Regions from separate parts of the Mesorhizobium sp. M2A.F.Ca.ET.037.01.1.1 genome, predicted to be linked through region 2. Evidence: riboswitches for the same ligand, from Rfam matches in the RefSeq annotation. Region 2 holds a riboswitch; each other region holds the start of a gene.
What was found. A riboswitch is a leader RNA that binds a small molecule or an ion and turns the genes downstream of it on or off. The one in region 2 is predicted to bind cobalamin.
Positions count from the first base shown of each region.

Region 1: it holds a riboswitch for cobalamin, as region 2 does, so the genes downstream of both, EOA27_RS09825 (aromatic ring-hydroxylating dioxygenase subunit alpha) here and EOA27_RS14345 (DUF1636 family protein) in region 2, are expected to answer to the same signal.
Region 3: it holds a riboswitch for cobalamin, as region 2 does, so the genes downstream of both, bluB (5,6-dimethylbenzimidazole synthase) here and EOA27_RS14345 (DUF1636 family protein) in region 2, are expected to answer to the same signal.

Region 1 covers NZ_RZSA01000140.1:546-9,138, reverse strand. Annotated here, with positions in the region: gene EOA27_RS09830 (hybrid-cluster NAD(P)-dependent oxidoreductase) at 1-832, opposite strand, end outside; gene EOA27_RS09825 (aromatic ring-hydroxylating dioxygenase subunit alpha) at 853-2,100, opposite strand; cobalamin riboswitch at 2,209-2,411, opposite strand; gene EOA27_RS09820 (DUF680 domain-containing protein) at 2,905-3,111, shown strand; gene EOA27_RS09815 (DUF680 domain-containing protein) at 3,181-3,417, shown strand; gene ugpC (sn-glycerol-3-phosphate ABC transporter ATP-binding protein UgpC) at 3,492-4,604, opposite strand; gene EOA27_RS09805 (alpha-glucosidase) at 4,639-6,303, opposite strand; gene EOA27_RS09800 (carbohydrate ABC transporter permease) at 6,308-7,462, opposite strand; gene EOA27_RS09795 (sugar ABC transporter permease) at 7,464-8,477, opposite strand.
Region 2 covers NZ_RZSA01000242.1:158-6,881, forward strand. Annotated here, with positions in the region: partial or broken gene EOA27_RS14335 (cobaltochelatase subunit CobN) at 1-484, opposite strand, end outside; gene cobW (cobalamin biosynthesis protein CobW) at 502-1,539, opposite strand; gene EOA27_RS14345 (DUF1636 family protein) at 1,542-1,967, opposite strand; cobalamin riboswitch at 2,007-2,210, opposite strand; gene EOA27_RS14350 (winged helix-turn-helix domain-containing protein) at 2,241-3,440, opposite strand; gene EOA27_RS14355 (NADH-quinone oxidoreductase subunit A) at 3,776-4,141, shown strand; gene EOA27_RS14360 (NADH-quinone oxidoreductase subunit B) at 4,132-4,713, shown strand; gene EOA27_RS14365 (NADH-quinone oxidoreductase subunit C) at 4,718-5,323, shown strand; gene EOA27_RS14370 (NADH-quinone oxidoreductase subunit D) at 5,333-6,523, shown strand; partial or broken gene nuoE (NADH-quinone oxidoreductase subunit NuoE) at 6,525-6,724, shown strand, end outside.
Region 3 covers NZ_RZSA01000015.1:1,538-17,695, reverse strand. Annotated here, with positions in the region: gene EOA27_RS01910 (transglutaminase-like cysteine peptidase) at 1-409, shown strand, start outside; gene EOA27_RS01905 (caspase domain-containing protein) at 540-3,176, opposite strand; gene EOA27_RS01900 (class I SAM-dependent RNA methyltransferase) at 3,345-4,586, opposite strand; gene EOA27_RS01895 (TlyA family RNA methyltransferase) at 4,583-5,356, opposite strand; gene EOA27_RS01890 (GFA family protein) at 5,457-5,858, shown strand; gene EOA27_RS01885 (hypothetical protein) at 5,855-6,142, opposite strand; gene dxs (1-deoxy-D-xylulose-5-phosphate synthase) at 6,393-8,300, opposite strand; gene EOA27_RS01875 (pirin family protein) at 8,742-9,662, opposite strand; gene EOA27_RS01870 (DUF2277 family protein) at 9,672-9,938, opposite strand; gene EOA27_RS01865 (exodeoxyribonuclease VII small subunit) at 9,977-10,228, opposite strand; gene EOA27_RS01860 (histone deacetylase family protein) at 10,232-11,158, opposite strand; cobalamin riboswitch at 11,274-11,451, shown strand; gene bluB (5,6-dimethylbenzimidazole synthase) at 11,494-12,219, shown strand; gene EOA27_RS01850 (hypothetical protein) at 12,220-13,200, opposite strand; gene EOA27_RS01845 (TetR/AcrR family transcriptional regulator) at 13,331-13,924, opposite strand; gene EOA27_RS01840 (MFS transporter) at 14,045-15,265, shown strand; gene ribB (3,4-dihydroxy-2-butanone-4-phosphate synthase) at 15,617-16,158, opposite strand, start outside.

The DNA of each region.
Region 1 (8,593 bases), on a different contig from region 2:
CGAGCGGCTTGGCTTCGTCGCCGGCCGGCATCGCGAACGGCGCCGGGACTTCTTCCACGGCCGGCGCCGCGAAGCTCTCCTGATGGTAGCGGCTCATGTCGAAGCCGGCGGCCTCCAGCATCTGGCGCACGGCGCGCATGAAGGGGTCCGGCCCGCAGCAGAAGATTTCCCGCTCGCGGAAATCGGGTGCCAGAAGCGGCAGCCGGATCGCGTCGATGCGGCCCATATGGCCGAACCAGCCCTCGCGGCTCGACCGCTCCTCGATCATGAAGCCGAGCGACAGGCCGGGCATGCGGCTGCCGAGCAGTTCGAGCTCCTTGCGGAAGATGATCTCTTCCGGCCGCCGCGCGCAATTGACGAAACCGACATCGGTCCAGGGCGCGCAGTCGTTCAGCCAGCGCAGCATCGACATCATCGGCGTGACGCCGGAACCGGCCGAAATGAACAGATATTTGGCCGCTGGATGGCTGTGCAGCGAGAAATCGCCGGTCGGCCCGTAGGCCTTCACATGGACGCCGGGCTTCAGATTGTCGAACATCCAGCGCGTGCCGACGCTGTCGGCTTGCGCTTTCACCGTCACCGCGATCGAGAACGGCCGCGACGGCGAGGACGACAGCGTGTAGGTCCGCATCAGCGGCCCGTCGGCCGTCGGCAATTCCAGCGTCACGAACTGCCCGGGTTTGTAGCGGAACCAGGTCTGATTGTCGGAGCGGAAGGTGAACGTCTTCACCTGCGGCGCCTCGTCGCTGACGCCGATCACTTCCAGCACCTGCAGCCTGTCGTTCCAGGGCGCCATCTCGTCGAGATGGCGATAGAGGCCGAGATCCGTCATCGCGTTCATCTCCTTAGCCTTCAGGCGACGCTGCGCAACGCCGGGCGACCGCCTTCGGCAAGGCGCGGACCGATGAAGGAGGCGTACCACTCGACGAACTGGATGACACCGCCCTCATGCAACTCGGAATAGGGACCAGGCTCGTAAGCCGGCGACAGGATGCCGAGCGCGTTTTCCTCGACGATGCGGCGGTCCTGATCGTTGGTCTCGGTCCAGACATGGGTGAGTTCTGCCAGATCGTAGTCGACGCCTTCCACCGCGTCCTTGTGGACCAGCCATTTCGTCGTCACCGCGGTCTCGGTGGCGCTGATCGGCAGCACACGGAAGGTGACGGCGTGATCGATGAGGATGTGGTTCCACGTGGTCGGGTAATGGTAGTGCATCAACGTGCCGATGCGGTAGGCGGCGACGCTGGCGGACAGGTTTTTCGTCACGGCGCGTCTGCCGCTCATCGTGTAGCTGACGGCGTCGCGCAGCAGCGGCGCGCGCGTTGCGCGGTATTGCCCGGCCGGATCGATCCGGAACCGGCTCGGCAGACCCGCCGCCTCGCATTTCGCCCAGTGCGCAAGCATTTCCGGATCGCTGTCGGCGCCTTGCACACCTGTCACCGTCGGCGCTTCCGGAAAAGTCTTGCACAGTTCCGGATGGTTGCCGGCGCAATGATAGCACTCGCGGTTGTTTTCCCAGACGAGCTTCCAGTTGCCCTTTTCGACGATCGTCGATTCGAACGCGACCTTCGCCTCGCTCAGCCGGTGCGGCAGGACATAGGGTTCGATCATGGCGCGCATCGGCGCGAAGTCGGCCGGCTCTTTTGCCAGGCAAATGAAGATGTAGCCGCCGACGCTCTCGCAGGCCACGGGCTTCAGTCCGAACTGGCTCTTGTCGAAGCCGTCCGCCATCTGGCGCGCGAACAGCAGCCGCCCGTCGAGCTCGTAAGTCCACTGATGGTAGGGACAGACCAGCTTGGCGGCGGTGCCCTTGTCGGTGTTGCACAGGCGGCTGCCGCGATGCCGGCAGGAGTTGTGGAAAGCGTTGATCCTTCCCTTCTGGTCGCGGACCAGCACCACCGGATAATCGCCGATCTGAACGGTGATGTAGCTGCCTGGTTTCGGCAGCTCGCAATCATGGCCGATGAACAACCAGTCACGATGCCAGATCAGCTCCATATCGAGCTTGAAATAGTCGGGATCGGTGTAGAAGGGCTGCTCAAGCGAGTAGCCCTGCTTGCGGCTCTGCAGGAGCCTCAGCATGTCGTTGCGCGCATCCATGTCCTGTCCTCGCATCAAGGACTGAACTGGTGGTGATGGAGAAGAACGACCGCCACCGGCAGGGCCGGGCACGCGCCGTCCGCCTCTTGACCGCCCACCGCGATCAGTCGAGTTCAAAATGTCTCTGGCTGGTTTCCGGGCTTTGGAGTTGCCCTCGCGGGCGGTCGCAACACCTTCCCAGGCCCATGGCCCAGTGGTCTCCCGTTGCGACCTCACTCCACCACCGTTGCGGGGGCAGCGCCGGATTTCGACCGGCTTCCCAATTCTCCGCCTCGTCGCGACGAAGCGGCACCTGAGATGGCCTGATCTAACCACGACGGCCGGTTTCCCGTCGGCATGAAAACGACATCGCATCCATACGGCGCGACAATGGGCGGCGTGTTCACGTTGCCGATTCTCGTCCTTCTCGCCATGCCACCGGCTTCCAGGGGTGCTCCCGGACGAGGTTCGGGAGCGTCGTTGATGGTTAACAGTATCAAAAAGTGACTATTAGCAGATTCTAAAATCGAACCGAACGGTTCGTTTCTGTTGACGGTGCGTGCAGAACGCTGTGAACGTTGGCGCTCCGACACACTTGGTGAGCCAGCAGCATAAATCACATAAGTCATTGATTGAACTTAGCAAAAAAATGGTTGTAGGCATGCTTATGAAAACTTCAAGAGGCGGATTCATGGTCCAGACGAAAAAACTTCGTGATTGGAATCCCGCAGTCGGCTCACCCAAATGAGCGCTGTCCGAACGACGCGATTTCATTCCCAAGACACGCCGCTAGACGGACTGAATAAAAATACTGGAGTAGCAAAAATGAAAAAGATTGTTCTCACTGCCGCCGCCCTTCTGGCAATTTCCGGCAGCGCCTTTGCCGGTAGCGACAATTACAACGCGCAGGCTGCCAACCCGCCGGCCGCCACGGTCGACTCTTCTTACACAGCCTCGGTCCGCAAGTCCGAACCGGCTGAACAGAAGCCTGTCACCACGGGCGCCGACCGCAACCTTTTCGGTAACAACTAACAGCCGACTTCGAACGGCGACGGGTTTGCCCGTCGCCTCGGTCGGATCAGGAAATTCAGGAGTACTGAGATGAAAAAGATCATTCTTGCCACCGCGGCTCTCATGGCCGTTTCCTCGGCTGCTTTTGCGGGCAGCGACAATCACGGCAACAGCGGAGTCAACCAGCCGGCTCCCGCCGTGGATACGACCCGCACCTCGTCGATCGGCACCGACTCGCCTGTCTACAAGCTGCTGAATTCGTCCCGCGACGCGCAGAAGTCGGCTCCGCAGCAGGGCAGCGACCGCGACCACTTCGGCAATCGTTAACAGCCGACCGTGATTTGAAAACAGGAGCGGCGGGCCAGGGCCCGCCGCTTCTCTTTGCCGCAGCGGCTCTGCGCTCAGGCTGCCTTCGCCTCTTCGCGATGCAGCGTGAAGGAATGGCCGTCGGCGTCGAAAATATGCAGATCGCTGGCGCTTGCGTTGAGCCGCAGCGTCTCACCGCGCTTGACCTCGACATTGCCCGGCAGCTTGGCGACCAGCGGCAGGTCTGCGCGGCCGATATCGATATAGACGAGCTGAACCTCGCCGAGTTGCTCGATATAGTCGACCTTGCCCTCGAAGAGGTAATCGGAACCGGTGGCGATCGCGAGATCCTCCGGCCGCACGCCGAAGCTGACCGCCGCGCCATTCGCCGAAGCAGGCGTCGCGATCGGCACCGTCGCCTTGCGGTCGCCGACATGGCTGACCACGGTCGGATTGCCGGCCTTCTCGATCTTTGCCGGCAATATGTTCATCGCCGGCGAGCCGATGAACTGGGCGACGAACAGATTGCCCGGACGCTTGTAGAGTTCCATCGGCGTGCCGACCTGCTCGACGACGCCGTCCTTCAGCACCACGATGCGGTCCGCCAGCGTCATCGCCTCGACCTGGTCGTGGGTGACGTAGATCATGGTGGTGTTCGGCATCGATTCCTTGAGCTTGGCAATCTCGATGCGGGTGGCGACGCGAAGCGCTGCGTCGAGGTTCGAAAGCGGCTCGTCGAACAGGAACACTTTTGGGTTGCGCACGATGGCGCGGCCGATCGCGACGCGCTGGCGCTGGCCGCCCGACATCGCCTTGGGCAGGCGATCGAGATATTTGGTGAGCTGCAGGATCTCCGCCGCCTGTCGCACCCGCTTGTCGATCTCCGCCTTGCTTTCCTTGCCGATCTTCATCGAGAAGGCCATGTTGTCGTAGACGGTCATATGCGGATAAAGCGCATAGGACTGGAACACCATGGCGATGCCGCGCTTCGACGGCGGCACGTCGTTCACCACCTCGCCGTCGATCTTCAGTTCGCCCCCGGTGATCTCCTCGAGACCGGCGATCGACCGCAGCAAGGTCGACTTGCCGCATCCCGACGGTCCGACGAAGACGATGAACTCGCCCGATTTGATGTCTAGGTCGATGCCGTGGAGAATATTGAGGTTGCCGTATGATTTCCTCACCTGGTTGAGCGTGACATCGGCCATGGTTCTCTCCTTCCGTTGATCTCTATCTGCAAGTTCAGTCGATGCGCCCGAACCAGGCGCCGTATCCGCCGAGGCGGACCGGCCCGCTGCCAGTCTGTCCCGAAAAGCCATGTCCGGGCAAGGGCTTCAGCGAGCCTTGGCCGAGATTGACCTCGGCGGGCTTGCTGCCGAGGTTGAAGGCGCAGACGATCCGCTCATTGCCCTCGCGGCGCGTGAAGGCGACGGTATCGCCATCGCTTTCGATGAAGTCGATATCGCCCTTGCCCAGCGCCGGATGCTGGCGCCGGAAGGCGAGGAAGCGGCGGTAATGCTCGAGCAGCGAGCTTGCATCGCCCTGCTGCACGTTGACGGCCTGCGACAGGTGCCTGCCCGGCACCGGCAGCCAGGGCTTGGCGGTCGAGAAGCCGCCATTCTTGGCCGCGGCCTCCCACACCATCGGCGTGCGGCAGCCGTCGCGGCCCTTGAACTCCGGCCAGAAGCGGATGCCGTAGGGGTCCTGCAGGTCCTCGAACTTCAGCTCCGCTTCGCCAAGGCCGAGTTCTTCGCCCTGGTAGATGCATACCGAGCCGCGCAGCGACATCAGAAGCGCCGAGATCACCTTCAGATAGGCGGTCGGGTCCGTCTCGTTGGCGGCCCAGCGCGAGGCGACCCGCATCACGTCATGGTTGGAGAAGGCCCAGCACGACCAGCCGTCGCTGGCGACCCGGCCGAAGGCCTCCAGCACCGCGCGCACTTTCGCCGCGCTGATCTTCTCCGGCGCCAGGAAGTCGAAGGAATAGCACATGTGCACGCGCTTGCCGTCGGCGGTGTAGGCGGCGACCACTTCCAGGCCGCGCTGCGAGTCACCGACCTCGCCGACGGCGGCCTGTGCCGGATATTCGTCCAGAAGCGCGCGGAAGCGCTCGAGGAAGCCGAGATTCTCCGGCCGGCTCTTGTCGTAGATATGGTCCTGGTAGTTGTAGGGATTGACCGCAGGTGCGGTCTGGTCGTTGCGCTGTTCCGGCGGCAGCGCCGGATTGTCCTCCAGCCCCTGGCTGTGGAAGTAGAAATTGATCGTATCCAGCCGAAAGCCGTCGACCCCGCGCTCAAGCCAGAAGCGGGTGATGTCGAGCAGCGCGTCCTGGACTTCTCCATTGTGGAAGTTGAGGTCGGGCTGCTCGGCCAGGAAATTATGCATGTAATATTGCTGGCGGCTGGTGTCCCACTGCCAGGCCGAGCCGCCGAAGATCGACAGCCAGTTGTTGGGCGGCGTGCCGTCCGGCTTGGCGTCGGCCCACACATACCAGTCAGCCTTTGGATTGCTGCGGCTGGAGCGGCTTTCCTTGAACCACGGGTGGATGTCGGCGGTGTGCGACAGCACCTCGTCGATCATCACCTTGAGGCCCAGGCGATGGGCCTCCGCCACCAGCGCGTCGAAATCGGCGAGCGTGCCGAACATCGGGTCGACATCGCAGTAATCCGAGACGTCATAGCCGAAATCCTTCATCGGCGATTTGAAGAAGGGCGAGATCCAGATGGCATCGACGCCGAGCGAAGCGATGTAGGGCAGACGCTGAACGATGCCCTTCAGATCGCCGATGCCGTCGTCGTTGGAGTCCTGGTAGGAGCGCGGATAGATCTGGTAGATCACCGCGCCCCGCCACCAGTCTCGGTCGATCGCAGGGTCTGGTCTCGAAGTCGCCTTCAAAGCCGATTGCATGTCTTCAACCTCCTTTCACCGAGCCGGCAAGCAGCCCGCGGACGAAATAGCGTTGCAGCGAGAAGAACACGATCAGCGGCACGATGATGGTGATGAATGCCGATGTCGTGAGGATTTCCCAATTGCCGCCGCGTGAGCCGAGCAGCGCGTTGAGCTTGGCCGTCAGCACGATCTGATCGGGCGCCGTGCCGAGGAAAACCATCGCCACCAGCAGATCGTTCCATACCCATAGGAACTGGAAGATGGCGAAGGAGGCAAGCACCGGGAACGACAGCGGCAGCACGATCTTGACGAAGATCTCGAAATCGCTGGCGCCGTCGATGCGCGCCGATTCCATGATCTCGCGCGGCAGGCCGGCGATGTAGCTCCTCAGCAGATAGATGGCGAAAGGCAGGCCGAAGCCTGTATGCGCCAGCCAGATGCCGAGATAGGTCTTCGACGGCACGCCGAAGAAGGTGCCGACGCCGTTATAGAGCTTGAGCAGCGGGATGAGCGACATCTGCAGCGGCACGACCAGCAGGCCGATGATGACGGCGATCAGCAGCGCCCGGCCGGGAAAGCGCATCCAGGCGAGCGCATAGGCCGCGAAGGCCGCGATCAGGATGGGGATGATCGTTGCCGGAATGGTCACCGTCAGCGAGTTCATGAACGAGCGGCCGATGCCTTCGGAAAACAGCACGGCATCGTAGTTCTCGGTGGTGAATTTCGGCGGCGCCGAGGAGGCGTAATAGACGCGCTGGCCGCGGTCGCCTTCGAATGCCTTCGGCGAGGCGAGCACGAAGCTGCCATCCGCGTTCACCTGCAAGGTGACGCCGTCGCCGAGATCGGCCGCCGTGCCGGCCTTGTATTGCGTCGGCGCCGCCGCCTTGACGCCAAAGGCGCTGATGTCGCGCTTGGCGCCGTCGCCGAAGACATTGCCTTCGATGACATATTTGCCGTCCTTCTGCGTCTGCGCCGCGGCGGCCGGCAGTCGTCCGGCCTCGGTCTGGCTGGAACTGGCGAAGGAATTCCACCAGCCCGAGGCGATGATCTGGTCCTTGTCGCGCAGCGACGAGACGAGAATGCCGAGCGTGGGGATGGTCCAGATGACGACGAAGACCAGCACGGCGATATGAACGCCGAAGCGGCTGGCGAAGGACTTTCCGGTGGACGCGGCCATCTCAATGCCCTCCCGTCTCTTTGTTGGCCTGCCGGATGTTCCAGACCATGATCGGAATGACCGCGATCATGATGATGATGGCGATGGTCGCGCCGCGGCCGAAATCGCCGCCGCCGCGGAACATCCAGTCGAACATCAGATTGGCCAGCACCTGGCTGTTCCATTGGCCGTTGGTCATGGTCAGCACGATGTCGAACACTTTCAGCACCAGTATGGTGATGGTGGTCCACACCACCGCGATCGTGCCCCAGATCTGCGGCACCATGATTTTCCAGAAGATCTGGAACGGGTTGGCGCCGTCGATCACGGCGGCCTCGAGCGTCTCTTCCGGAATGCCGCGCAGCGCCGACGACAGGATGACCATCGCAAACCCTGTCTGGATCCAGATCAGGATCACCATCAGGAAGAAATTGTTCCAGAACGGCAGCGATATCCACACCTGCGGCTGGCCGCCGAAATACTGGATGATGGCGTTGAGCAGGCCGATCTGCACCTGGCCCTCGCCGCGGTACTCGTAGATGAATTTCCAGATCACGCTGGCGCCGACGAAGGAGATGGCCAGCGGCAGGAAGATCAGGCTCTTGGCGATCGTGCCCCACCAGATCTTGTCGGTGAGCACGGCGATGATCAGCCCGAGGAAGGTGCAGGCCGCCGGCACCACCGCCAGCCACAGGATGTTGTTGAGGATCGAGTTGCGGAAATCGTGGTCGCCGAACGCCCATTCGTAATTGGCGAGGCCGACGAAATTCTCGCCGCCGCGATCGAGGAAGGAGAGCCGCAGCGTCTCGATGACCGGGTAGATCAGATAGATGGTGAGGATGATCATCGCCGGGCCGACGAACAGCCAGGGCCGCACCAGGCCCTGGCGGCGCAGATTGTCGACGGCTGCCGCGCCTGAGACGCCGCGCGACGGGAAAACGAGATCGAGCAGTTTGTTGGCGCCCCAGAAATAGGCGACACAGCCGCCGACGCCGATGATGATGACGAATATGGCCGAGAAAATCTGAGCCGCCATGGGTCCCTCTCCCTGCGCATGACCGGCCAGCCGGGGCTGGCGGTCGGATGCACCGACTTTCGGTTATTCGGAACGATCGAAACGCGAAGGCTTCCGGCGTGGACCGCCGGTCGGAT
Region 2 (6,724 bases):
CAAGCCGCGCCAGCCTCCGCACCAGTGCGCTCATATTGGCCGGCCCGCCTTCGCGGAAATAGCCGAGCAGGGCGTCCAGCTCCGCACGCGGCAGGGTCGAGCCTTGGATCAGGCGCTGGTCCTCGTCATGACTTTCGCCGGGCAGCAGCGCGAGCTTGATGCCGCGCTCGCGCGCCACCGCGGCGAGCTGGTCGCAACCATAGCGCCACCAGTCATAGCCGCCGAGGATGCGGACGAGGACGACCCTGGCGTGGCGGGCGACGCTGTCGATCCAGAGATCGACCGACATCGGGTGGCGAAGATCGCGAAGAGCCGCCAGCCGCATCGAGGGCAGCCGCGCGGCATCGGCCTTCCAAGCAGCGGCCAGGCCGGCGAGGTCGCTGTCGGTGAAGGACAGCGCCACGACATCCGCAGGCGTCTGCCTGAGGTCGATCGGCTCGGCGAGATCGTCGAGCGAAGCGGATGTTGTGGCGAGGATATGCATCGCAGTCCGGATTTCCCTCAGCCGGCGAGGATACGCTCGATCGCCGGGCGGTTCAGCCCCTTGAGGCCGATGACGACAAGCCGCGAGCGGCGTTCGTCTTCGGCTGTCCAAGCGCGGTCGTAATAATGGTTGACGCGCGGGCCGACGGCCTGGAGCAGAAGCCGCATCGGCTTGCCGCCGACCTCGACGAAGCCTTTGACGCGCAACACATTTTCCTGCTCTGCGGCAAGGGCGACGCGCTTTGCCAACTCGTCCGGATTGGCAATCGACGGGATGTCGATGACGAAGGAATCGAAATCGTCATGCTCGTGGTCGAGCTCGTCGTCGTGATGGGTCTTGCGGTTCTCAATGTCGTCCTCGACGGCGAGGCCGAGGCCGAGCAGTACCGAAGGATCGACCTTGCCCTGCGCGGTCGGCACGATTTTCACGGCGCGCGCCACATGCTCGCCGATGACGGCGTTGGCGCGCTCAGAGCCCGCCGCATCCATCAGGTCGCTCTTCGACAGGATGATCAGGTCGGCGCAGGCGATCTGGTCCTCGAACACTTCTTCGACGGGATCGTCGTGGTCGAGCGAGTCGTCGGCGGCGCGCTGCGCCTGGAGGGCATCCATGTCCGAGGCGACGCGGCCGTCAGCCAGCGCCGGGCCATCGACCACGGCAACGACGCCGTCAACCGTCACGCGGCTCTTCACCGTCGGCCACTGAAAAGCCTGCACAAGCGGCTTCGGCAGAGCGAGGCCGGAGGTCTCGATCAGGATGTGGTCGACCTTCGGCGTGCGAGACAGGATCTGGTCGAGCGCCGGCACGAAGTCGTCGGCGACGGTGCAGCAGATGCAGCCATTGGCGAGCTCGACGATGTTTTCCTCCGGGCAGGTGTCGACGCCGCAGCCCTTCAGGATCTCGCCGTCGATGCCGACATCGCCGAACTCGTTGACGATGATTGCCAGCCGCTTGCCCTTGGCGTTCTCGAGCAGGTTGCGGATTAGCGTCGTCTTGCCGGCGCCGAGGAAGCCGGTGACGACGGTGCAGGGCACGCGGGAAACGGAAGCGTTCATGGTCAGTCCTTCAGCATGTCGCGGGGAGGGATGCGGGCAACCAGGCCGCGCTTGAGGGAATCAGGCCGGCCGCGCCAGGGGATCAGGCCGTCGGTCGAAGTGGCGAAGAGCTTTGCACCGGCGACGAGGTCGGCGCCGCTGGTCGTTTCCAGATCGCCGAAGACGTAGCTCCAGCAGCCGTCGCGCAGAAGTGCTGCGCTCAGCCGGCGCTTGCAGTTGCCGAGGCATTCGACGGTGCGGATGCGGATGTTTTCGCCCGATGCAGCACGGCGCGTGCCTTCGGCCAGCAACGCGCCGGCGCGCGGATGCGCATCGGACCCGGTCTCGTCGCGGCAGGATGAGCAGACGATGACGGTCACGCCGTCCGACGCGTCGGGCTCGGACGAAATGTCCGCGATGTTTGCCGGGAAACTGCCGTTGCGATCCAAAACCAGGCTCCTTGCCCGGAAAACCCGCCGGGCATTCGGATACTTAAAGTCTCAGACGGCAGGTCTCCTGGCTCGCGGGTCGTCGCCTCAGATGCCGCCTTCCCGGGAACATCCCAGTGGTTTTCGGCCGGGGCTCGTCGCTCACAGTTGCGGGGACAGCCGCGGATTTGGGTTTTGGCCCGCACCGCATTCCCTCTTGGCTCCTCCCTTTGCCGGGAGAAGACCGTCTGGGTCAGGATTTAGGCTTACGGCTAGGCGCCTGTCAACGCGCGGCTACGACACTGCGATGTCGGCCAGCGCCGGTCCGAGGTCGCCGGCCGGCGTCACTTCGATCGCCTCAAGGCCGAGCCAGCCCTGCGTCTGCTTCAGCTCCTCGAAGAGTTGGGCTGCCGTCTCGGGTGGCGCGCCGGCCTCGGCATAGGCGGCGTGGACGCGCAAGATGCTCGCAGGCCGGTCGGCCCTCAGGTCGACGCGGGCGACGATGCGGTCGCCGAACAGGAAGGGCAGCACGTAGTAGCCGTATTGGCGCTTTTCGGCCGGCGTGTAGATCTCGATGCGGTAGCGAAAGTTGAAGAGCTTTTCGGTGCGCGTGCGTTCGAAGACCACGGGATCGAAGGGGGCGAGCAGGGCGCGCGCTTCGATCCGGCGCGGGATTCGCGCGTCCTTATGGAGATAGGCGGGCCTATCCCAACCTTCGACCTTCACCGGCAGCAATTCGCCGGTTTCAACCAGTTCCTCGATGCGGTCCTTCGTATCGCCGGGCGCCAGCCGGAAATAGTCGCGGAGGTCGCCATAGGTGGCGATGCCATGGGCACGGGCCGAGATACGCAGCAATTCGCGATGCGCGTCCTCGACCGAGGGTACGGGCAGGTCGAGCACGGCCTGCGGCAAAACGCGCTCGGGCAGGTCGTAATAGCGTTCGAAGCCGCGCCGGTAGGCGGTGGTGATGCGTCCGGCCCAGAACAGCCATTCGAAGGCGTGCTTGGCCTCGCTCCAGCCCCACCAGCCGCCATTGCCCTTATGGCCCTCAATGTCGGAGGCGGCGATCGGCCCGCAATCGGCGACCTCTCTATAGATCTCGTCGATCATTTCCTTGCGCTCACGGCCCCATTTGGCCAGGCCGAGATACATCTCCTCGCCCTGCTCGGCGCGCTGCATGCGCCAGCGCAGCAAGGGGTAGGTCTCGACAGGCAGGAACGAGGCCTCATGCGCCCAATATTCAAAGACCGCGCGCTTGCGGGTGACCGCGGCGTTGTCGAGCAGCGCAAGCGGGTAGGGGCCGAGGCGGGAATAGAGCGGCATATAATGAGCGCGCACCACGGCGCTGACGGAATCGATCTGCAACAGGCCGGTTCGCGAAAGCACGCGCGCAAGGTGCCGGCGATCCGGAACCCCTGCGGGACGAGGGTCGTTGAACCCCTGTGATCCAAGCGCAATGCGCCTGGCCATGGCGAGCGAGATCTTCTCCTTCATCAAGCTGTCCTTGCCCCGATCGTCCGTTGGATTTTTAGCCGGTGATTCCGGCCATGCTAGCAGGCAAATGGCGGGAGATATGTCAGGAGAGAAAAGTGGAGTAAAAAGCGAAGGAAATCAAACAGGAGCGGATCGGACCAGTTTCTTCCGATATGGCGTCCAGGGCCGCGATTTGAACAAGGTTTGACTTGCGTCACCGAAACCGCTGCGCTAACCCTCGCCGCGTTGCAGCATGGGCTCCCTTAAAACGGTTCAGCGGTTAAACTGTCACGCTTCCGCATTAGAGTTCGTTGCTGTAATCAAAGTGAACTACCCCGCCGAAGGAAAGCCGCCGCATGAGCGCACTCCTGAGTTCATATCTGCCTATCGTGCTGTTCATCGCCGTGGCGATGATCGTGGGTCTGGCGCTCATCATTGCCCCCTTCCTGGTGGCCTATCGCAATCCCGATCCGGAAAAGCTTTCCGCCTATGAATGCGGGTTCAACTCGTTCGACGACGCCCGCATGAAGTTCGACATCCGCTTCTACCTGGTGTCGATCCTGTTCATCATCTTCGATCTCGAGGTCGCCTTCCTGTTCCCGTGGGCGGTGTCCTTCTCGAAGCTCGGCATGCTCGGCTTCTGGTCGATGATGGTGTTTCTGGCGGTGCTGACCATCGGCTTTGCCTATGAATGGAAAAAAGGAGCGCTGGAATGGGATTGAACGACAGTTCAGGCACCCTCGTCGCGCCGAAGCCCAAGGGCATCATCGACCCCAACACCGGCAGGCCGGTGGGGGAGGACGATCCCTTCTTCCTCGAAATCAACAATGAGCTGGCCGACAAGGGCTTCCTTGTCACCTCGACCGAAGCGCTGATCACCTGGGCGCGCAGCGGCTCGCTGATGTTCATGACCTTCGGCCTCGCCTGCTGCGCGGTCGAGATGATCCACACCTCGATGCCGCGCTATGACTCGGAGCGTTTCGGCGTCGCGCCGCGCGCGTCTCCCCGCCAGTCCGACATCATGATCGTCGCCGGCACGCTGACCAACAAGATGGCGCCGGCACTGCGCAAGGTCTACGACCAGATGCCGGAGCCGCGCTACGTCATCTCGATGGGCTCCTGCGCCAATGGCGGCGGCTACTACCACTATTCCTATTCGGTGGTGCGCGGCTGCGACCGCGTCGTGCCGGTCGACATCTATGTGCCCGGCTGCCCGCCGAGCGCGGAAGCGCTGCTCTACGGCATTCTCCTTCTGCAGAAGAAGATCCGCCGCACCGGCACGATCGAACGGTGAGCCGATGACCCTGGCGTTGAACGAACTCTCCACCTATCTCGGCGAGAAGCTCTCCGGCCGCATCGGCGAAGCCGTGCTTGCCTATGGCGAGCTGACCGTTTCGGTCGAGCCGGGCAATCTGATCGAAGTAGCGACCTTCCTGCGCGACGATGTGCGCTGCCAGTTCATCTCGATCATCGACATTTGCGGCGCCGACTATCCGTCGCGCGCCAAGCGTTTCGACGTCGTCTATCACCTTTTGTCGCCGAAGCAGAATGTGCGCATCCGCCTCAAGGTCCAGGCCGACGAGGAAACGCTGGTGCCGTCGCTGACCGCTGTCTATCCCGGCGCCGACTGGTACGAGCGCGAGACTTACGATCTGTACGGCGTGCTGTTCAGCGGCCATCCGGATCTGCGCCGCATCCTCACCGACTACGGCTTCGAGGGGCACCCGCTGCGCAAGGATTTCCCGCTGACCGGCTTCGTGGAGGTTCGCTACGACGACGAGGCCAAGCGGGTCATCTATGAGCCGGTCGAACTCAAGCAGGAATTCCGCAATTTCGATTTTCTCTCGCCTTGGGAAGGCACCGACTATGTGCTGCCCGGCGATGAGAAGGCGAAGGCAAACTGAGGCGCCACGATGGCTGAAACCTCCGTCCGTAATTTTAACATTAACTTTGGACCTCAACACCCTGCAGCGCACGGTGTTTTGAGATTGGTCCTCGAACTGGACGGCGAAGTTGTTGATCGCGTCGATCCGCATATCGGCCTGCTGCACCGCGGCACCGAGAAGCTGATCGAGGCCAAGACCTATCTCCAGGCCGTGCCCTATCTCGACCGGCTCGATTATTGCGCGCCGATGAACCAGGAGCATGCCTTCGCGCTAGCGGCCGAGCGCCTGCTCGGCATCGAGGTGCCGAAGCGCGGTCAGCTGATCCGCGTGCTCTATTCCGAGATGGGCCGAATCATGTCGCACATCCTCAATGTGACGACGCAGGCGATGGATGTCGGCGCGCTGACGCCGCCGCTTTGGGGCTTCGTCGAGCGCGAAAAGCTGATGGTGTTCTACGAGCGCGCCTCAGGTTCGCGCATGCATGCAGCCTATTTCCGGCCGGGCGGCGTGCACCAGGATCTGCCGCAGAAGCTGGTCGAGGACATCGGCAAGTGGATCGACCCTTTCCTGAAGTCGATCGACGACCTCGATGCGCTTTTGACCGGCAACCGCATCTTCAAGCAGCGCAATGTCGATATCGGCACGGTGTCGCTGGCCGACGCGTGGGCCTGGGGCTTTTCGGGCGTGATGGTGCGCGGCTCGGGCGCCGCCTGGGACCTGCGCAAATCGCAGCCTTATGAATGCTATTCCGAGATGGATTTCGACATCCCGGTCGGCAAGAACGGCGACTGCTACGACCGTTATCTCGTGCGCATGGAAGAGATGCGCCAGTCGGCCAAGATCATGCGCCAGTGCGTCGATCTGCTGCTCGGCAAGGAAAGTGCAGGCCCGGTGTCGAACCTCGACGGCAAGGTCGTGCCGCCGAAGCGCGCCGCAATGAAGCGCTCGATGGAAGCGCTGATCCACCACTTCAAGCTCTATACCGAGGGCTATCGCGTGCCGGCCGGCGAGGTCTATGCGGCCGTCGAGGCGCCCAAGGGCGAATTCGGCGTCTATCTGGTCTCCGACGGCACCAACAAGCCCTATCGCTGCAAGCTGCGCGCGCCCGGTTTCGCGCATCTGCAAGCCATGGATTTCCTGTGCCGCGGCCACATGCTGGCCGACGTCACCGCCGTGCTTGGCTCCCTCGACATCGTGTTTGGTGAGGTCGATCGCTAAAATGTCAGTTCGTCGTCTCGCAGATGCCAGCGTCCAGCCAGCCACCTTCGCCTTCAACGAGGCGAATGCGGCGGCAGCGCAGCAGTGGATCGCCAAATACCCGAAGGGGCGCGAACAGTCGGCCATTATCCCGCTGCTGATGATCGCGCAGGAGCAGGAAGGCTGGGTCACCAAGGCGGCGATCGAGACGATCTCGGACAT
Region 3 (16,158 bases), on a different contig from region 2:
CATGAGCATCCTCAAGCGGGTGAACCAGAAGGCGAACCGCTCGATCAAGCCCGTCAGCAACTACGATCACTGGGGCACGATGATGGACCACTGGGACTATCCCGTGGACGGCAAGGGCGATTGCAAGATTTACGCGCTCTACAAGCGCAAGCTTCTTCAGGAAGCAGGATTTCCCCGGCAGGCATTGCTGATGACGGTGGTTCGCGACCTGCACAACGAGGGCCATACCATCCTGACGGTGAAGACCGACAAGGGCGATCTCATCCTTGACAATCTGGTCGACGAGGTCAGGCCCTGGAACGCAACTGGCTATTATTTCCTGAAACGGCAGTCGCAGCAGAACCCGAACACCTGGGTTTCGATCAACCAGCGTGGCGGCACTGCAAAGCGGCTATCGCCGAGCTCATAGGTCGGATTGTCCGCCTGTCCCGTTCAGCCAGCATCGGCTGAAGCGCCGCGAGCCAGCGATCTCTTGATTTGCAGGCGATGAGCCGGGAAACCCCGGCCCATCGACGGAGAATTGCTGTCCAACCCTGCCGCTATTGTTTGCAGGGCGGCTCGCCCGGCTTGCCGCAGGCGAATTTCTTGTTGTTACCCTGCGGCGGTTGTTCCTTGGGCTGTTGTGGCAGACGCCGCGCCTGAGCGTTGGGGTTTTCCTGTAGCTTGAGCTGGCGCTGCACATTCTCGTTCGGTCGGTTGACCTTGAAGTTGCGCTGGACGTTGACTTCGGGGCCGACGGAACCTTCCTCGTTCTGCGGCCTGCGGAACTTCCTGGCCCGGTCGTTCCCGCCGGCGGAGCCCTGATTCTCGCCGGAGAAGACATCCGGATTGTTCTTCCTGAGCCGCTTCTGCATACTCGGCCCATTGTCGGCCGGCTCACCATTGACGGTCGGCGGTCTGCGGACCTTCTTGACGTTCCTGTCGATCGAGCCCTGGTCGGAGAACCCGTCCGGATTGTTCCTCCTCAGGTGCTTCCGCACGCTCGGCCGGTTGTCAGCCGGCTCACCATTGACGGTCGGCAGCTTGCCGAATTTTCTGCCTTTGTCGTTTCTGTTGGCCGAGCCCTGATCGCCTGGCTCGACTATGGACCGGCCGGCTGACAAATCCTTGCGCATCAGCCTTTTCGGTTTGCCGTTGCCCTGGTCGGACAACGCGTTGGGATTGTTCTTCCTTAACTTCTCCCGTGAGTTGAGTCCGTTGTCGGCCGGTAAGCCGTTGACGGTCGGCAGTTTGCGGAATTTCTTGCCCTTCCGCTGATCCGTGCCCTGCACTCCGGTCGCCGCGGCGCCGGCATTTCCCGTCGCCTCCTGGTTGCCCTCCACAAGGCCTTGCTTGCCAAGCAGCTTCCTCGACCTGTCGTTGAGCAGATTCCGGCCGTTGAGCACCGGCTTGCCGTTGACGAGCGGCAGCGTTTTGCCATCGGCTCCCGGCAAGGCGTGGTCGGTTCCGAGCTTGCGGGTGGACAGGTTCTTCGACAGCGGACGCGCAGCACCAGGCTGCTGGCCCTGCGTCACACCCTGACCGGGCTTCAGCGGCAAGGCGCCCTGATTCTGGTTGAACTGGGCCTGACCGGATACGGCCGCCCTCTTCTTCAAGAGCGGCGGCAGCGCGATCCTGGCCGCCAGCGTCGCGCCGGCACCGATGGCAGCTCCGGTCATTTTCTGGCCGGTGGTGAGGCCGCCCTCTGCATTGCCGTCTGGCTGCCCGGCCTGATTGGCGGTCTCGTTGCGGATCGTGGTGTTATTGATGTTGTTGATGACGGTCGTGTTGTGGATGTTGTTGAAAATGATGTTGTCCGGCGGCGGCACGATGTCACGCGGCGGCCTGACCCAGACCGGCACGGGGACGAAGACCGGCGTCGGCAGGACGTAAACATCGACTGGCGGCGGAGGCGGCGGCAGCACGACAAAGTCCGGCGGTGGAGGAGGTAGGAATATCACGTCGACCGGCGGCGGAGGCTCGAAATCGAAATCGGGATCGTCGAAATAGAGCACCGGCCTATCGACATAGACGATTTCCTCCTCCGGCGGCGGCGGCACATCGTACACGATGACTGTAAAGCTCGCCGGTGGCTCGAGCTCGGCGTCGAAATGCTCCAGCCGGCGCCGCGCGTCCCAGGCATGCGGCCCGTGCGGATAGCGTTCGAGATAGGACCAGTAGGCCTCAGGCGTGTCCCGCAGCCATGTTTCACGCCAGGTGATCGCCTCGCGCCGCGCCGCGATGATGGCGCGCACGCGTTTGGCCATTGGGTCGTGCGGATAGGCGACGATGAAATCCTCGTAGCCGCGCATCGTGTCGCGATCGAGTGCCGCGAGATAGGCGTCGTGCGCATTGAAGTCGCGGATCGCCCTGGTCCGGTTAGTCCGTTCTTCGGCCTCGGAAACCTTCGGCGGCGGCGCGTCCGGAGCGCGCTCGAAGAAGACGAAAGGCACGTCGATCTTCGAGACATCCCATGGGATTTCGGCGCCCTGCGTCACCTCGTTGACGCGCAGCCGCGTGCGGTCGAAAACCTCATCGAGCGACAAGCCGCCGTCGCGCATCATCTCGGCGAGCGCCTGGGCATAGGCGCCGTATGGGCCCTCACCTTCCGGCGCAACCGTTCCGGGAGCGGCGTTGAACGCGATCAGCATATTGGGCTCGGGGTCGACCAGCGCCAGCCCGCTGGCCAGCGGCTGGCTCATTTTTGGGAGGGCATTCGGCCGGGCCGCGTCGAGGACGACTATATTAACCTTCGTCGGCAGTCCGGCCAGCGACTTGGTGATATCGGAGAGCCGCATGGCCTGGAGCGGCACGTCGGCCGGATTGGCGATCTGGGCATCGACCGGCAAGAAGTAGTTCTCGCCTTCGAACTGCACGCCACGGCCGGCGAGGTACACGAAAACGGTAGCGTCCGGACCGGCGGCGGAAACTTTCGCAAGGAAATCACGCAGCGCGCCACGCAGCGATTCCTGGTCGACATCGCGCGCGCCGACCACATCGAACCCGGCTGCTTGCAGGGTCTGCGCGATCAGACCGGCGTCGTTCGCGGAGGTGACCAACGCATCGGACGGATAGGCGGCGTTGCCGATGACGAAAGCGAGACGTTTCTGCTGTTGCGCGAGCACATCGGTCGCGGAGGCGACGGTGAACGCGATGAGAAGAACGAGAAGACCGATGACTTTCCGAAGCGAGAGCATAGCAATTCGCCATCCGTGTTCGCCATCCATCCCACGCGATAACGCCGGGGAGGCAGGAATGTTTCCCTAACAGCGAAATTAAGGTCCGGCAAAAAGGCGGCTTTAGGGCGCGATTTCACCGAAAGAACAGAGACTTCACAATTTTTCCAGCGAACCTCCGGCAGTCGACTAGCGCCGCCGCTTCGGCTTCTCCAGCAAGGCCACGGCCTCGACATGCGACGACCACAGGAACTGGTCGATCGGGGTGACACTTTTCAGCGTATAGCCGCCGTCGAGAAGGATGCGCAAATCCCGCGCCAGCGTCACCGGATTGCAGGACACGGCGGCGACCAGCGGTACGTCGGAGCGGGCGATCTGCTTCGACTGATCCTCGGCGCCGGCGCGCGGCGGGTCGAAGACCAGGCCGTCAAAGGCGTTCAACTCCTTGAAGGTCAGCGGCCTGCGGAACAGGTCGCGGCGTTCGCTGGTCACCCGCCTCAGGCCGGTGGCGAAGCGGTAGGCGCGATCGAGCGCGGCAAGTGCCGCGGCTTCGCCTTCGACGGCATGAACCTCGGATTTTGCCGCCAGCCGGAGCGCGAAGCTGCCGCAGCCGGCAAACAGATCCGCGACCTTCTTGGCGCGCGACAGATGCTGGCCGACTAGGCCGGCCATCGCCTGCTCAGCGGCTTCCGTCGCCTGCAGGAAGGCGCCAGGCGGCACGGCCACGGCGACCGGTCCGAACTGCACCACCGGCTTCTTCGGCTCGACCACGATCTCGCCGTCGACGGAAAGCCGCGCCAGGCCCTCGGCCATGACGAAGTTGGAGGCGATGCGCCGCTGGTGGTCGCCAAGCATGCCGGCCTCATGGACGGCAATGTCGAGGCCGGAAGCGGTGACGGTCACCGTCATATGAAAGGCTTTCGGCGTGGCGCAGACCAATCCGGCCAGGGCGCGCAACTTAGCGAGCGCCGAGACGATCGCCGGCAGCGAGATCGGGCATTCCTCGATCGGGATGATCTCCGAAGACAAAGCGCGCACGAAGCCGAGCAGCATGCCGGCCTCGGTGCGCCGGGCGCTGAAGGTGACACGGCGGCGGCTGTGCGGCGCGCACGGCACCAGCGCGGCGACCTCGCAAGCGATACCCTTGGCCTTCAGCGCCTGCACGACTTTTTCGCGCTTCCATTCCTGATAGGCTGCGGCCTCGTAGTGCTGCAGCGCGCAGCCGCCGCATTCGGTGAAATGGCGGCAGGCCGGGTCGGTCCTGAGCGCCGAGGCTTCCAGCACCGACATCAGCGTGGCGCGGTCCTTCTGGCGCGCGGCGGTGACTGTCTCGCCCGGCAGCGTGAACGGGACAAAAACCTCCCCGCCCTCGGCGTTGGCAATGCCGTCGCCCTGGGAGCCCAGCCTGGCGATGGTGAAGCGTGTGCTCATCCCGAACCGGCGTCCTTTATGGCGGCGAGCAGGAACTCGCGGTTGCCGTCGCCGCCTTCGATCGGCGACGGGTGAAGTCCCAGCACGCGCCAGCCGAGAATGCCGGCGAGCCAATCGCGCAGATTCCCGGCAATGCGCTCGGCATCGCCTGGATCCTTCAGCATGCCGCCCTTGCCGATCGCCTCGCGGCCGGCCTCGAATTGCGGCTTGACCAGAAGGACTGCCCTGGCGCCCTCGCCCGCCAGCTCAAGCGCCGGCGGCAGCGCCAGCTTCAGCGAGATGAAGCTGACGTCGCAGACAAGGAAATCCGGAACGCGGCCGCCGAGATCGGCTGCCGTCAATTCTCGGGCGTTCAGCCCTTCGATCATCGTCACGCGCGGGTCCCCGGCAATCTCGGGATGGATCTGGCCGTGGCCGACATCGATCGCGGTGACATGCGCCGCGCCTCGCTCCAGCAGCACCTGGGTGAAGCCGCCGGTCGAAGCGCCGATGTCGAGCGCCTCGCCGCCGGAAGGATCGAGGCCGAAACGGTCGAGGCCGGCGATCAGTTTCAACGCCGCCCGCGACACATAGGCCTGGGCCGGATCGTCGATGGCGACCAGGCAGTCCGGTGCAACGGGCTGGCCGGGCTTGCGGGCAATTGTGCCGTCAACCGTCACCGTGCCGCGCTCGATCGCGTCGCGGGCGCGCGAGCGGCTGGCAAACAGGCCGCGCCCGACGAGCAATTCGTCGAGCCGCTGGCGCCGGCTTAATGGCAAAGGGGAACTCATCGGCCTTCATTGGCGAAAGCCGGGCGCGAACGCAATGGGTTTGAATACGGCGCAAGAGGCTGCAGAATGCCGCCACGCAGGCTGTCGATCGGAGGTGTCGATGCTGAAGGGAACTTGTCATTGCGGCGCGGCCCGCTGGACGCTGGAAGGCGATCCCGGTGGGATCACCGCCTGCAACTGCACGCTTTGCCGCCGCTACGGCGCCCTCTGGGCGTATGACTATCTCGACGAGCGCATCCGCATCGCGGGACCGCTGAAGTCCTATACGCGCGCCGAGGTGACGGAGCCCGCGCTGGAAATCCTGTTCTGCCCGACCTGCGCCTGCGTGGTCGCCTGGCGCGGCCTGCGCGCGGCCAAGAGCGGCCGCACGCGCATCGCCGTCAATGTCAGGCTGGCGCCGCCGGAGGAAGTCGCCCACCTGCCGATCGACCATTTCGATGGCCTCGACACATTCGACGACCTGCCGCGCGACGGCCGCTGCGTGCGCGATGTGTGGTTTTAGAAAACGGTCCGGGAGACGCGGCGCTCGACAGCCGGTGTCAGGCCGTCATTGCCGGAGGCTTCCTTGCGCGGCGGTTCAACCGGAGTGGGTGCGACGGGCGTAGCATCCGGCGGCATGACGAGTTGAGGCCTCTGCTTGTAGGAGAAGCCGCCGCGGATGCTGCCCATCTTGGCGGCGACGATGTCCATCGCCGCCTTTTCGATATTGTGGTCGTAACGCGTTTCGGCTGTCGCCGGCGCGGCCATGGCGGCCAGCAAGGCCGTGCCGCAAAAAAACGACTTCATTGTTCTTATCCCCTGCCTAGAGCGTTTCACCGTTTCAGCGAAATGGCGAACCGCTCTATCCCTTTGTTTTTATGCAATTCCGGGCGGAAAACCGCTCACTCTTTTCCTTAATTGCTCTGGGGCCAAGGTCTTAGCAGGGCGCCGTTGAAAATCGGCCAAGAGACAGGGTAAGCGAACCGCCAAACGGAAGCGTTAACAAAAGCTTACGGCCGGAAGCCGGCAAACCGATTCAGCGTGTTGAAGTCCTGATTCAGGCGCGCTGCGCCTGCACGCCATGGCCGAGCGTCGCGAAGACCGTGCGCACGATGCCCGCCGAATCCAGGCCGGCATCGGCATACATCTTTTCGGGTTTGGCGTGGTCGGTGAAGACGTCCGGCAAGACCAGCGGGCGCACCTTGAGGCCGCTTTCCAAGAGGCCTTGATGGGCAAGGAAATGCAGGACTTGGGCAGCGAAGCCGCCGATGGCGCCCTCCTCCACGGTCACCAGCACCTCATGCGAACGGGCGAGGCGCCGGATCAGATCCTCGTCCAGCGGCTTGGCGAAGCGGGCGTCGGCGACGGTGGTGGAAAGGCCCGCGGCGCCGAGTTCCTCGGCCGCCAGCAGGCAGTCCTGCAGCCGCGCGCCGAAGGAAAGCAGCGCGACCTTGGTACCCTCTTTCAAGACACGGCCCTTGCCGATCTCGAGCACCGAGCCGCGCTCCGGCATGTCGACGCCGACGCCGTTGCCGCGCGGATACCGGAAGGCGATCGGACCGTCATCATAGGACGCCGCCGTGCGCACCATATGGCGAAGCTCCGCCTCGTCGGCCGCGGCCATGACGACGAAGCCCGGCAGCGTCGCGAGGAAGGTCGTGTCGAAGGCGCCGCAATGGGTGGCGCCGTCAGCGCCGACGAAGCCGGCGCGGTCGATGGGAAAACGCACCGGCAGCTTCTGGATCGCCACGTCGTGCACGACCTGGTCGTAGGCGCGCTGCAGGAAGGTCGAATAGATAGCGGCGAAAGGCTTGTAGCCTTCGGTGGCGAGGCCCGCGGCAAAGGTCACCGCGTGCTGCTCGGCGATGCCGACATCGAAGGTGCGGGACGGAAACACCTCGCCGAACAGGTCGAGGCCGGTGCCGCTCGGCATGGCGGCGGTGATGGCGACGATGCGCTCGTCCTCGCGCGCTTCCTGGATCAGGCTCTCGGCGAAGACCTTGGTGTAGGCGGGCGCGTTGGCCGGCGCCTTGGCCTGCGCGCCGGTGATGACGTCGAACTTGTTGACGCCGTGATATTTGTCGGCCGCGGCCTCCGCAGGCGCGTAGCCCTTGCCCTTCTGGGTCACGACATGGATCAGCACCGGGCCCTTGCCGTTGTCGCGCACATTCTTCAGCACCGGGATCAGATGCTCCAGATTGTGCCCGTCGATCGGGCCGATGTGGTAGAAGCCGAGCTCCTCGAACAGGGTGCCGCCGGTGACATAGCCGCGCGCATGCTCGACGGCGCGGGTGATGGCGCGGTCGGCGCGCTTGCCGAGATAGGATGTCAGCTTCTTGCCGAAATCGCGTAAGCCTAGATAGGCCTTGCCGGAGGCAAGCCTGGCCAGATAGGCGCTCATGGCGCCGGTCGGTGGCGCGATCGACATGTCGTTGTCGTTGAGAATGACGATGAGGCGAGCATCGAGCGCGCCGGCATTGTTCAGCGCCTCGAAAGCCATGCCGGCCGACATCGAGCCGTCGCCGATGACGGAAATGACATTGTTGCGGCCACCCGACAGGTCGCGTCCCATGGCCATGCCGAGACCGGCCGAAATCGAGGTCGAGGAATGTGCGGCGCCGAATGGGTCGTATTCGCTCTCGGCCCGCCGGGTGAAACCGGAAAGGCCGCCTTCCTGGCGCAGCGTGCGGATGCGGTCGCGGCGGCCGGTCAGGATCTTGTGCGGATAGGCCTGGTGGCCGACGTCCCAGATCAGCCGGTCGTCCGGCGTGTTGAAGACATAATGCAGCGCAACCGTCAGCTCGACCACGCCGAGACCGGCGCCAAGGTGGCCGCCGGTCTGCGAAACGGCGTCGATCAGCTCGGCGCGGAGTTCGGCGGCAAGCTGCGGCAATGCCCCCTCATCGAGCTTCCGCAGGTCCGCCGGGATGCGGACCTTGTCGAGCAGCGGCGTGTCTGGCTTCACTCGGGCGCGTCCTGCCTCAATTGATCGAACACGGCGCTACCAGCAGATTGCGCCTTAATCATGCGCGGCATAGGCCGCCGCCGGGCGAATGTAAATGCGCGCCAGTGACGCGTGGCGCTGCTTGTTTTGGCAAGCCATCGAAAACGGCTGGAATTGGCGGAAGCCCCCCCAACGTCGTCATTCCAGGGCGAAGCAGGAGCGAAGCTCCGTCGCGGAGACCCTGGAATCCATGCCGTGACTCTGGCCGAAGAGCGCAGCGGAGCAGAATTCTGCACCGTTGCAACGCTTGGAAGTCACGGCATGGATCCTATGGTCTGCGCCGCGTCGCTTCGCTCCTTGCTCCGCCATAGGATGACGACGCAAGGGACGTTTCGGCCAATCGCCAAGGCATGCACCTAGAAACGCATATCCGAGCCGTTAAAAATTCTGTGTGCTCGAGAACTAACCCTCAGGCAGCGGGATAAACTCTTCCTCATCGCCAGGAACGATATCGAAGCGGCCAGTCTTCCATTCCTGTTTGGCCTGCTCGATGCGTTCCTTCGAGGACGAGACGAAATTCCACCAGATGTAGCGCTGGGAACCGAGCGAAGCGCCGCCGAACAGCATGAAATGCGCGCCGCGCTCGGAGGAGACGACGATCTCCTCGCCCGGCTTGAACACAAGGAGCCGCTCGGCCGGAAAAACATCGCCGGCGATCGAGACGTCGCCTTCCAGCGTGTAGATGGCGCGCTCTTCGGCATCGGCCGGAATTTGCACGCTGGCGCCCGCCGCCAGGCGCAGATCGGCATAAAGCGTGTCCGATGCGGTCGCGACCGGCGAGCGCAGGCCGGAGAATTCGCCGATGACGATGCGGCCGCTGACGCCCCCGGCATCGATCTCAGGCAAGCGGGCCACCGACGTGTTGGCGAACACCGGGGCAATCTCCTCCTTGCCGTCCGGCAGCGCCAGCCAGGTCTGCAGGCCGGAGACCGACATCGGCGCGCCGCGCAGTTCCTCCGGGGTGCGCTCGGAATGAACGATGCCGCGCCCGGCGGTCATCAAATTCACGTCGCCCGGCGCGATTACCATTTCGGTGCCGAGCGAATCCCGATGCCTGATCTTGCCGTCGAACAGATAGGTGACAGTGGAGAGCCCGATATGCGGGTGCGGGCGCACATCGAGCGCGTGGCCGGCGCGCAGGATGGCCGGGCCCATGCGATCAAAGAAGATGAACGGCCCGACCAGGCGGCGTTTTGCCGTCGGCAAGGCGCGGCGCACCGCGAAGCCGCCGATGTCCTTGGCGTTCGGGATGACCATCAGCTCGATCTGGTCGCAGGCGAAGGCATCGCCGGGCTCAGGGTCGTTTCCGGGAAAAAAGCTCATGATTATCCCTTAGGCGAAGCGCAACGCCGACCTGGCCTTCGCCTTGGCGGCCTCTTCCTCGCGATTGCGCGGTTCCTGGCTGGTTTCGAGCGAATCGATCAGTTCGCGCGCGGCGGCGGCGATCGCTTCCACGGCGTGATAGAAAGCATGCTCGTTGCGCTTGGACGGTTTCGTCGAGCCGCTCAGCTTACGCACGAATTGCAGCGCTGCATCATGCACCTCGTCATTGGTCGCCGGCGGCTCGAAATTGGCCAAGGTCTTGATGTTGCGGCACATGGCTTGAACTCCTTACCTGCTTGCTCTGCCCACCCAAACTATTCCGCATCGAGCGGCTCCGTTCCCACCGGCTTGCCGTCGCGCGACAGCCTGATCTTCTCAACCTTGTCCTCAGCCGCCTTGAGCAGTCGGTCGCAATGCGCCTTCAGCGCCTCGCCGCGCTCATAGATCTTGATCGACTGGTCGAGCGGGACGTCGCCGCGCTCCAGATCGTCGACGATCTTCTCCAGCGCGTCGAGCGCCTGTTCGAAGCTCATCGCCTTGACGTCCTCATTGCCTTCCACTGCCATACCCTATCCCTTCATCAGCCGCCCGACATGGGCGGCGACTGAAAATGCCAGTCCCTGCAGATCGTAGCCGCCTTCCAGCAGGCTGACGAGCCTGTTGGAGCTGTGGCGGCCGGCGCGTTCCATCAACTGGCCGGTCGCCCAGTCGAAATCGTCCTCGGTCAGATTGATCTCGGCCAGCGGATCGCGGTGATGCGCGTCGAAGCCGGCAGAAATGATGATCAGGTCCGGCGCGAACGCATCGATCGACGGCAGCACGCGCGACAGGAAGGCGTCGCGGAACATGTCGCTGCCGGTCCGCGGCGCGAGCGGCGCGTTGACGATGTTGCCGGCGCCGGTCTCGCTCTTCGCCCCGGTGCCCGGGTAAAGCGGCATCTGGTGGGTCGAGCAGTAGAGCACCGACGGGTCGTCCCAAAAGATGTCCTGCGTGCCGTTGCCATGATGGACGTCCCAATCGACGATGGCGACGCGCTCGGCCTGATGCTTCTTCTGCGCATAGCGGGCGGCGATGGCCGCCGTGTTGAACAGGCAGAAACCCATCGCCGTAGCCTTTTCGGCATGATGTCCCGGCGGGCGGGCGGCGACGAAGACATTTGAGGCGCGGCCCTCGAAGACGTCGTCGACCGCCGCGTTGGCCGCGCCGATCGCCGTCACCGCGGCCTGCCAGCTTTTCGGGCTGGCGCTGGTGTCGGCATCGATCGAGACGATGCCGGTCCGGGGGATCGCCGCACGCACGCGCTCGACGAAAGTCTCGGGGTGCGCATAGACGATGGTTTTCTCATCGCCTTCCGGCGCCTTGACGCGGTCGAGCGCCGAAAACGCCTCGTCGTCCAGCACGCGCTCGATGGCGCGCAGGCGGTCAGGCCGCTCGGGGTGGCCGGGCGGCGTGAGGTGTTCGAGGAAGATTGGGTGCGTGTAGAGACGGGTGGCCATGGCGCCTAATCTAGGCACCCGCGGCCGTAATGACCATGTTTGAAAAGCCGAATGGCTGGGGAAATTGCGCCAGCCCATGTCGTCCGCGCCATTGGCGGGTGCCGAACTTCGCGGTAAGGTCGTCCCGCTGCCTGGTGCCCGCGACGCGGGAGAATCGGGAACACGGTTTTATTCCGTGGCGTGCCCAACGCTGTGAGGGGGACCGCGCCGGCAAATGCCACTGTCGATGACGGGAAGGCGCCGGAGCGGGACGATCCCGAGCCAGAAGACCGGCCCGGCAGACATGGTTTTCCGCTTGGTCAGGCGGGGGACTGCTTGTCGCAAGGGGAAAAGCGATGACGGCAGCAGCGATCGCCGCGTGTGGCGACGACTTTGACCAATTGGCGCGCGACGCGGTGTACCGGGCGATGTTCACCAGGCGCGACGTGCGCAGCCATTTTGTCCCCGACAATCTGGATGACTGTGTGCTGGCGCGGCTTCTCACCGCCGCGCACCATGCGCCGTCTGTTGGCTACATGCAGCCGTGGAATTTCATCGTCATCCGTGATGCCGAGCGGCGCAGACAGGTGCGCGACCTGTTCCTCGCCGCGCGCGAGCAGGAACTGCCGGCGATCGAGGCGGAACGGCAGGCGCTCTACCGGAAGCTGAAACTCGAAGGCATCTGCGAAAGCGCGCTCAATCTCTGCATCACCTGCGACCGGCAGCGGTCGAAGGACTCACCGCTCGGGCGCTGGCACAATCCGGAGATGGATCTCTACAGCACCGTCTGCGCGGTGCAGAATTTCTGGCTGGCGGCACGCGCCGAGGGCGTCGGCGTCGGCTGGGTGAGCATCATCGAGACGGAGGCGCTGAAGAAGCTTCTGTCGATCCCCGAGCATGTCACGCCGATCGCCTATCTCTGCGTCGGCCGCGTCTCGGCATTCGCGCCGAAGCCGGACCTCGAAGCGCATGGCTGGGGCAAGCGCCTGCCGCTGCCCGAGTTGGTGATGAGCGAGACGTTTCGCGGCGCCGGCGAGGCGCCGCTCAAATCGGCGATTGCAAGGCTAGGTCGCCAGCAGTGATCAAGCGGCCCGGGGCGTATCCCAGCGCGAGCCGCCGAAGGAGCCCAGCGCCTTGTCGCGCAGCTCCCTGAATTTGGACGACGCCTCGGCGAGGCGGTTGTCCCATTCTGGATTGGGCACTTGGCCTTCGATGGTCTCGAAATACACCTGCATCAGCGAGGCGATGGCGAAGGGCTCGATGAAGGCCGCCTTGAAGGCCCAGGCAAAGACGATGGCCAGCACGAAGGCCCAGCCGGCAAGCTGTCCGGGCATGACCCAGAGGATCGCGGCGGCAGGCGCCAGCATCAACAGGAAAATCACGAAAGAAACGCCCCACATGATCGCAGCCAGCCAGACGGCGTTCTTGACCATGTGCTTGCCGTTCTGGGCGTACAGCACGACGCCTTGCCGGGCCGTCTCGAAGGGCGAGTTCGAATTGATGCGGATGTTGTAGCCGAGTATGATTTCGTCGACATAGGTCAGAGACAGGCGGATCACCGTGTTGATGAAGCTGACTAGGCCGCTCAGGCCCGGAATGGGCAGGAAGGCGGCAACGCCGCCGATCAGGCCGGTGATGGCGCGGATGGCGCCCTTGACCAGCTGGTCCACGACGAAAAGGATGTTGGCCTCGGCGAAACGCTGGCTGACCACTTCCTTGGCATAGGCGATCTGGCCCTGGCCGTCGGGCACGTCATGGCCGTCGATCAGATGTACCATGACGGCGATATGGCCGGCTTTCAGCACATAAAGGATGTATTCGCGGATCCAGTAGACGGCGATCGACACAATGCCGAAGCCGACCACGCCACCCCACAGCGCAAAGGACATCGGTCCATCCGGATCGGTCGAGATATGACCGACACCGTAGCCGACGCTGGCGCCCGTGCCGGTCGCCATGATGTAGGCGACTGTGATGCCGAAATAGACGATCATGCGAAAGACGATGAACGGCCATGTCCGCATCATGATGGACACAGACCGGCCAATGCTGAAGTCCCACATGGCCCCGACTCTCCACGCCCCAAGAGATGGCGCAGGAGGATGCGCTCGCCCCATAGATTGTCAATCGCGGCAGGGTTGCACCGGCCCGAAACCGGTGCACAACGCGGTGGCTTGGTTACCCAAGCGTGCCTCAGGGCTTTTGGCGTAAGCCTTCGAGCAGTTGCTTGAAGGCGGCGATCGCCTTCTTCGAGGTGGCTTCCGGATCATTCGAATTGGCGATGCGCTGCGCGGCCTGGCTGCTGGCACCATTGATCAGCCGCGAGGTTGTCTCAGGGTCGACATCGGTGACGACCACGCCCTCTTCCTGCAGCTTCGTCAGGTGGTCGGTCATCGAGGCGATGCAAGCGCTGGCATTCGGCCACTGCGCCGGGTCACCGAGCACCGCCGGGCCGTCGCGGAACATGATGCGCTGGATTTCCGGCTCCAGCGCCATCTCGATATAGGTGGTGCACTCGTCGACGAAATGCTGCCAGCGCGTCGGCGCCCTCGAGGCCACCTCGTTGACGCGCAAGGCCATTTCGCGGTCGATCTCGGCGATCACGGCCTGCAGCAGCCCCTTCTTGTCGCCGAAATGATGGTAGAGCGCGCCGCGCGTGAGGCCGGCCGACGCGGTGAAATTGTCCATCGAGGACTCGGCATAGCCGACCGTGCCGAAGGCGTGGCGGGCGGCCGCGATCAGCTTGGCGCGCGTCTCGGCGATCATCTCCTTGCGCGGTCTGTGCATGGCTCTGGCCCTATTCACATACGCTTCGTATGCCAATTTACATACGCGGCGTATGAACTATCTCACATTCATACGCAACGTATGTAATTGTGGTATGCACCCTTGTCGAGGAGCAGGATCATGCGAAACCCCTATGCGGACATCTTTCGGGCTCCTGGCACGAAAGGCTTCGCCACAGCCGCCTTCGTCGCGCGCTTGCCGATCGCCATGGCACCGATCGGCATCGTGGCGATGCTGTCGCAGACGCATGGCGAATATTGGCTGGCCGGCGCCGTCTCGGCCACCTATGCGCTGGTCAACGCTTTTCTTTCGCCGCAGGTATCGCGGCTGATGGACCGCCGCGGCCAGACGACGATCGCAGCACCCATGACGCTTGTCTCGGCGCTTGCCTTCGCGACATTGATTATCGCGGCCAACCGGCACTGGCCGGCTTGGACCTTGTTCGGTTCGGCCCTGCTCGCCGCCGCCATGCCCAGCATCCCGGCGCTGGTCAGGGCGCGCTGGACCGAGATCTTTCACGATCGGCCGGAGTTGAACACCGCCTTCGCCTTCGAATCGGCCGCCGACGAGCTGGTCTATGTCGCAGGCGCCTCACTGTCGGTGGGGTTGAGCGCAGCGCTGTTTCCCGAAGCCGGCATGGTCGTCAGCACACTGCTGCTTGCGCTGGGCTCGGCGGCATTCCTGCTGCAGCGCTCTTCCGAACCACCCATCCGCCCGGCCGAACATGGCGCGACCGGTTCGGCGATCCGCCTGCGCGCGGTCCAGATTATCACCTTCGCGCTGATCTTCGTCGGCGCGACCTTCGCCACCACGGAAGTCACCACCGTCGCTATCACCAAGGCGCTCGGCCAGCCCGAGGCGGCGAGCCTTGTCATCGGCGTCTATGCGCTGGGATCCTTCGTGGTTGGAATCATCGTCGGCGCGCTCAGCCTGAAGGCGCCGCTGCAGCGGCAACTGGCGCTCGCGGTCACCGTGATCGCGCTCACCACTTTGCCGTTGCTTTTCGTCGACACCGTGCCGACGCTGGCGCTGGCGGTCTTCGTCAGCGGCGTCGCGATCTCGCCGACCTTCATCACCGCCTTCGGCCTGATCGAGCGCCACGTGCCGGCCGCGATGCTCACCGAGGGCGTCACCTGGGTGACGACCGGCATCGGCATCGGCATGGCGCTGGGCTCCTTCGCCGCCGGCTGGATGGTCGACACTTTCGGTCCACAGAACGGATTTTGGGTCTCGGTGGCTGCAGGCGCGATCGCACTGGTCACCGTGCTTGCTGGCCAATGCCGGCTGGCCACGGACGATTGCGATGTGGACAGAGGCGAAGCGGTGGCGCCTGCGGAGTGACGGTTATTTGGCCGACGTTGCGGTTAGCCCGAGACCTACGCGACGTCGTCATCCACGGGCGAAGCGACGCGCAGCCGAGCGGAGACCCGAGGATCCTTTCCGTGACCTTGATCGTAGGACGCTACGGAGCGGAATTCTGCACTGTCGCAACGCGTGAAAGTCACGGAATGGATCCTCGGGTCTGCGCGCGTCGCTTCGCTCCTTGCTCCGCCCGTGGATGACGACGTCGGATAGGTTTCGGCCAATCGCCTGCGTTGCGGAGGGTTCGGCCAAGCGCCCATGTCCGGGAGGCTTCGGTCGGTCAGCAACGCTGGCAGGCTGCCATAGACCTTCGGCGTCAACCCTGACGAACTACAGAATCTCGGTCTTGGCGATGTGGATGCCAAAGCCCTCGAGGCCGACATAGTGGCGCTCGCGCGAGGCGATCAGGTTGATCGAGGAGATGCCGAGATCCTTGAGGATCTGGGCGCCGAGGCCGATCTCGCGCCACTCGTTCTCGCGGCGGCGAGCCTCTTCGTGATCTTCGCGGTCGCCGCTTAGCGGCCGCTTGCGCTCCTGATGGGCGACGCCGACCGAGCCTTCGCGCAGATAGACGATGACACCGCGCCGGCGCTCGCCCATCGCCTTCATGATGCCGTCGAGCCGGTGGCTGGTGCCGAAGACATCGGTCACGACATCCTCCGGATGCAGGCGCACCGGGACCTCCTCACCGTCGCGGATGTCGCCGAAGACGACCGCCAGGTGGTGCATGGAATCCCATGGCAGCGTGTAGGTGAAGGCCTGCGCCTTGCCGCCGGGCGTTTCGATGTCGGAACAGGCGACGCGCTGGACCAGCGTTTCCTTACGCTGGCGGTAGGCGATGAGGTCGGCCACCGACACCTGCTTCAGGCCAT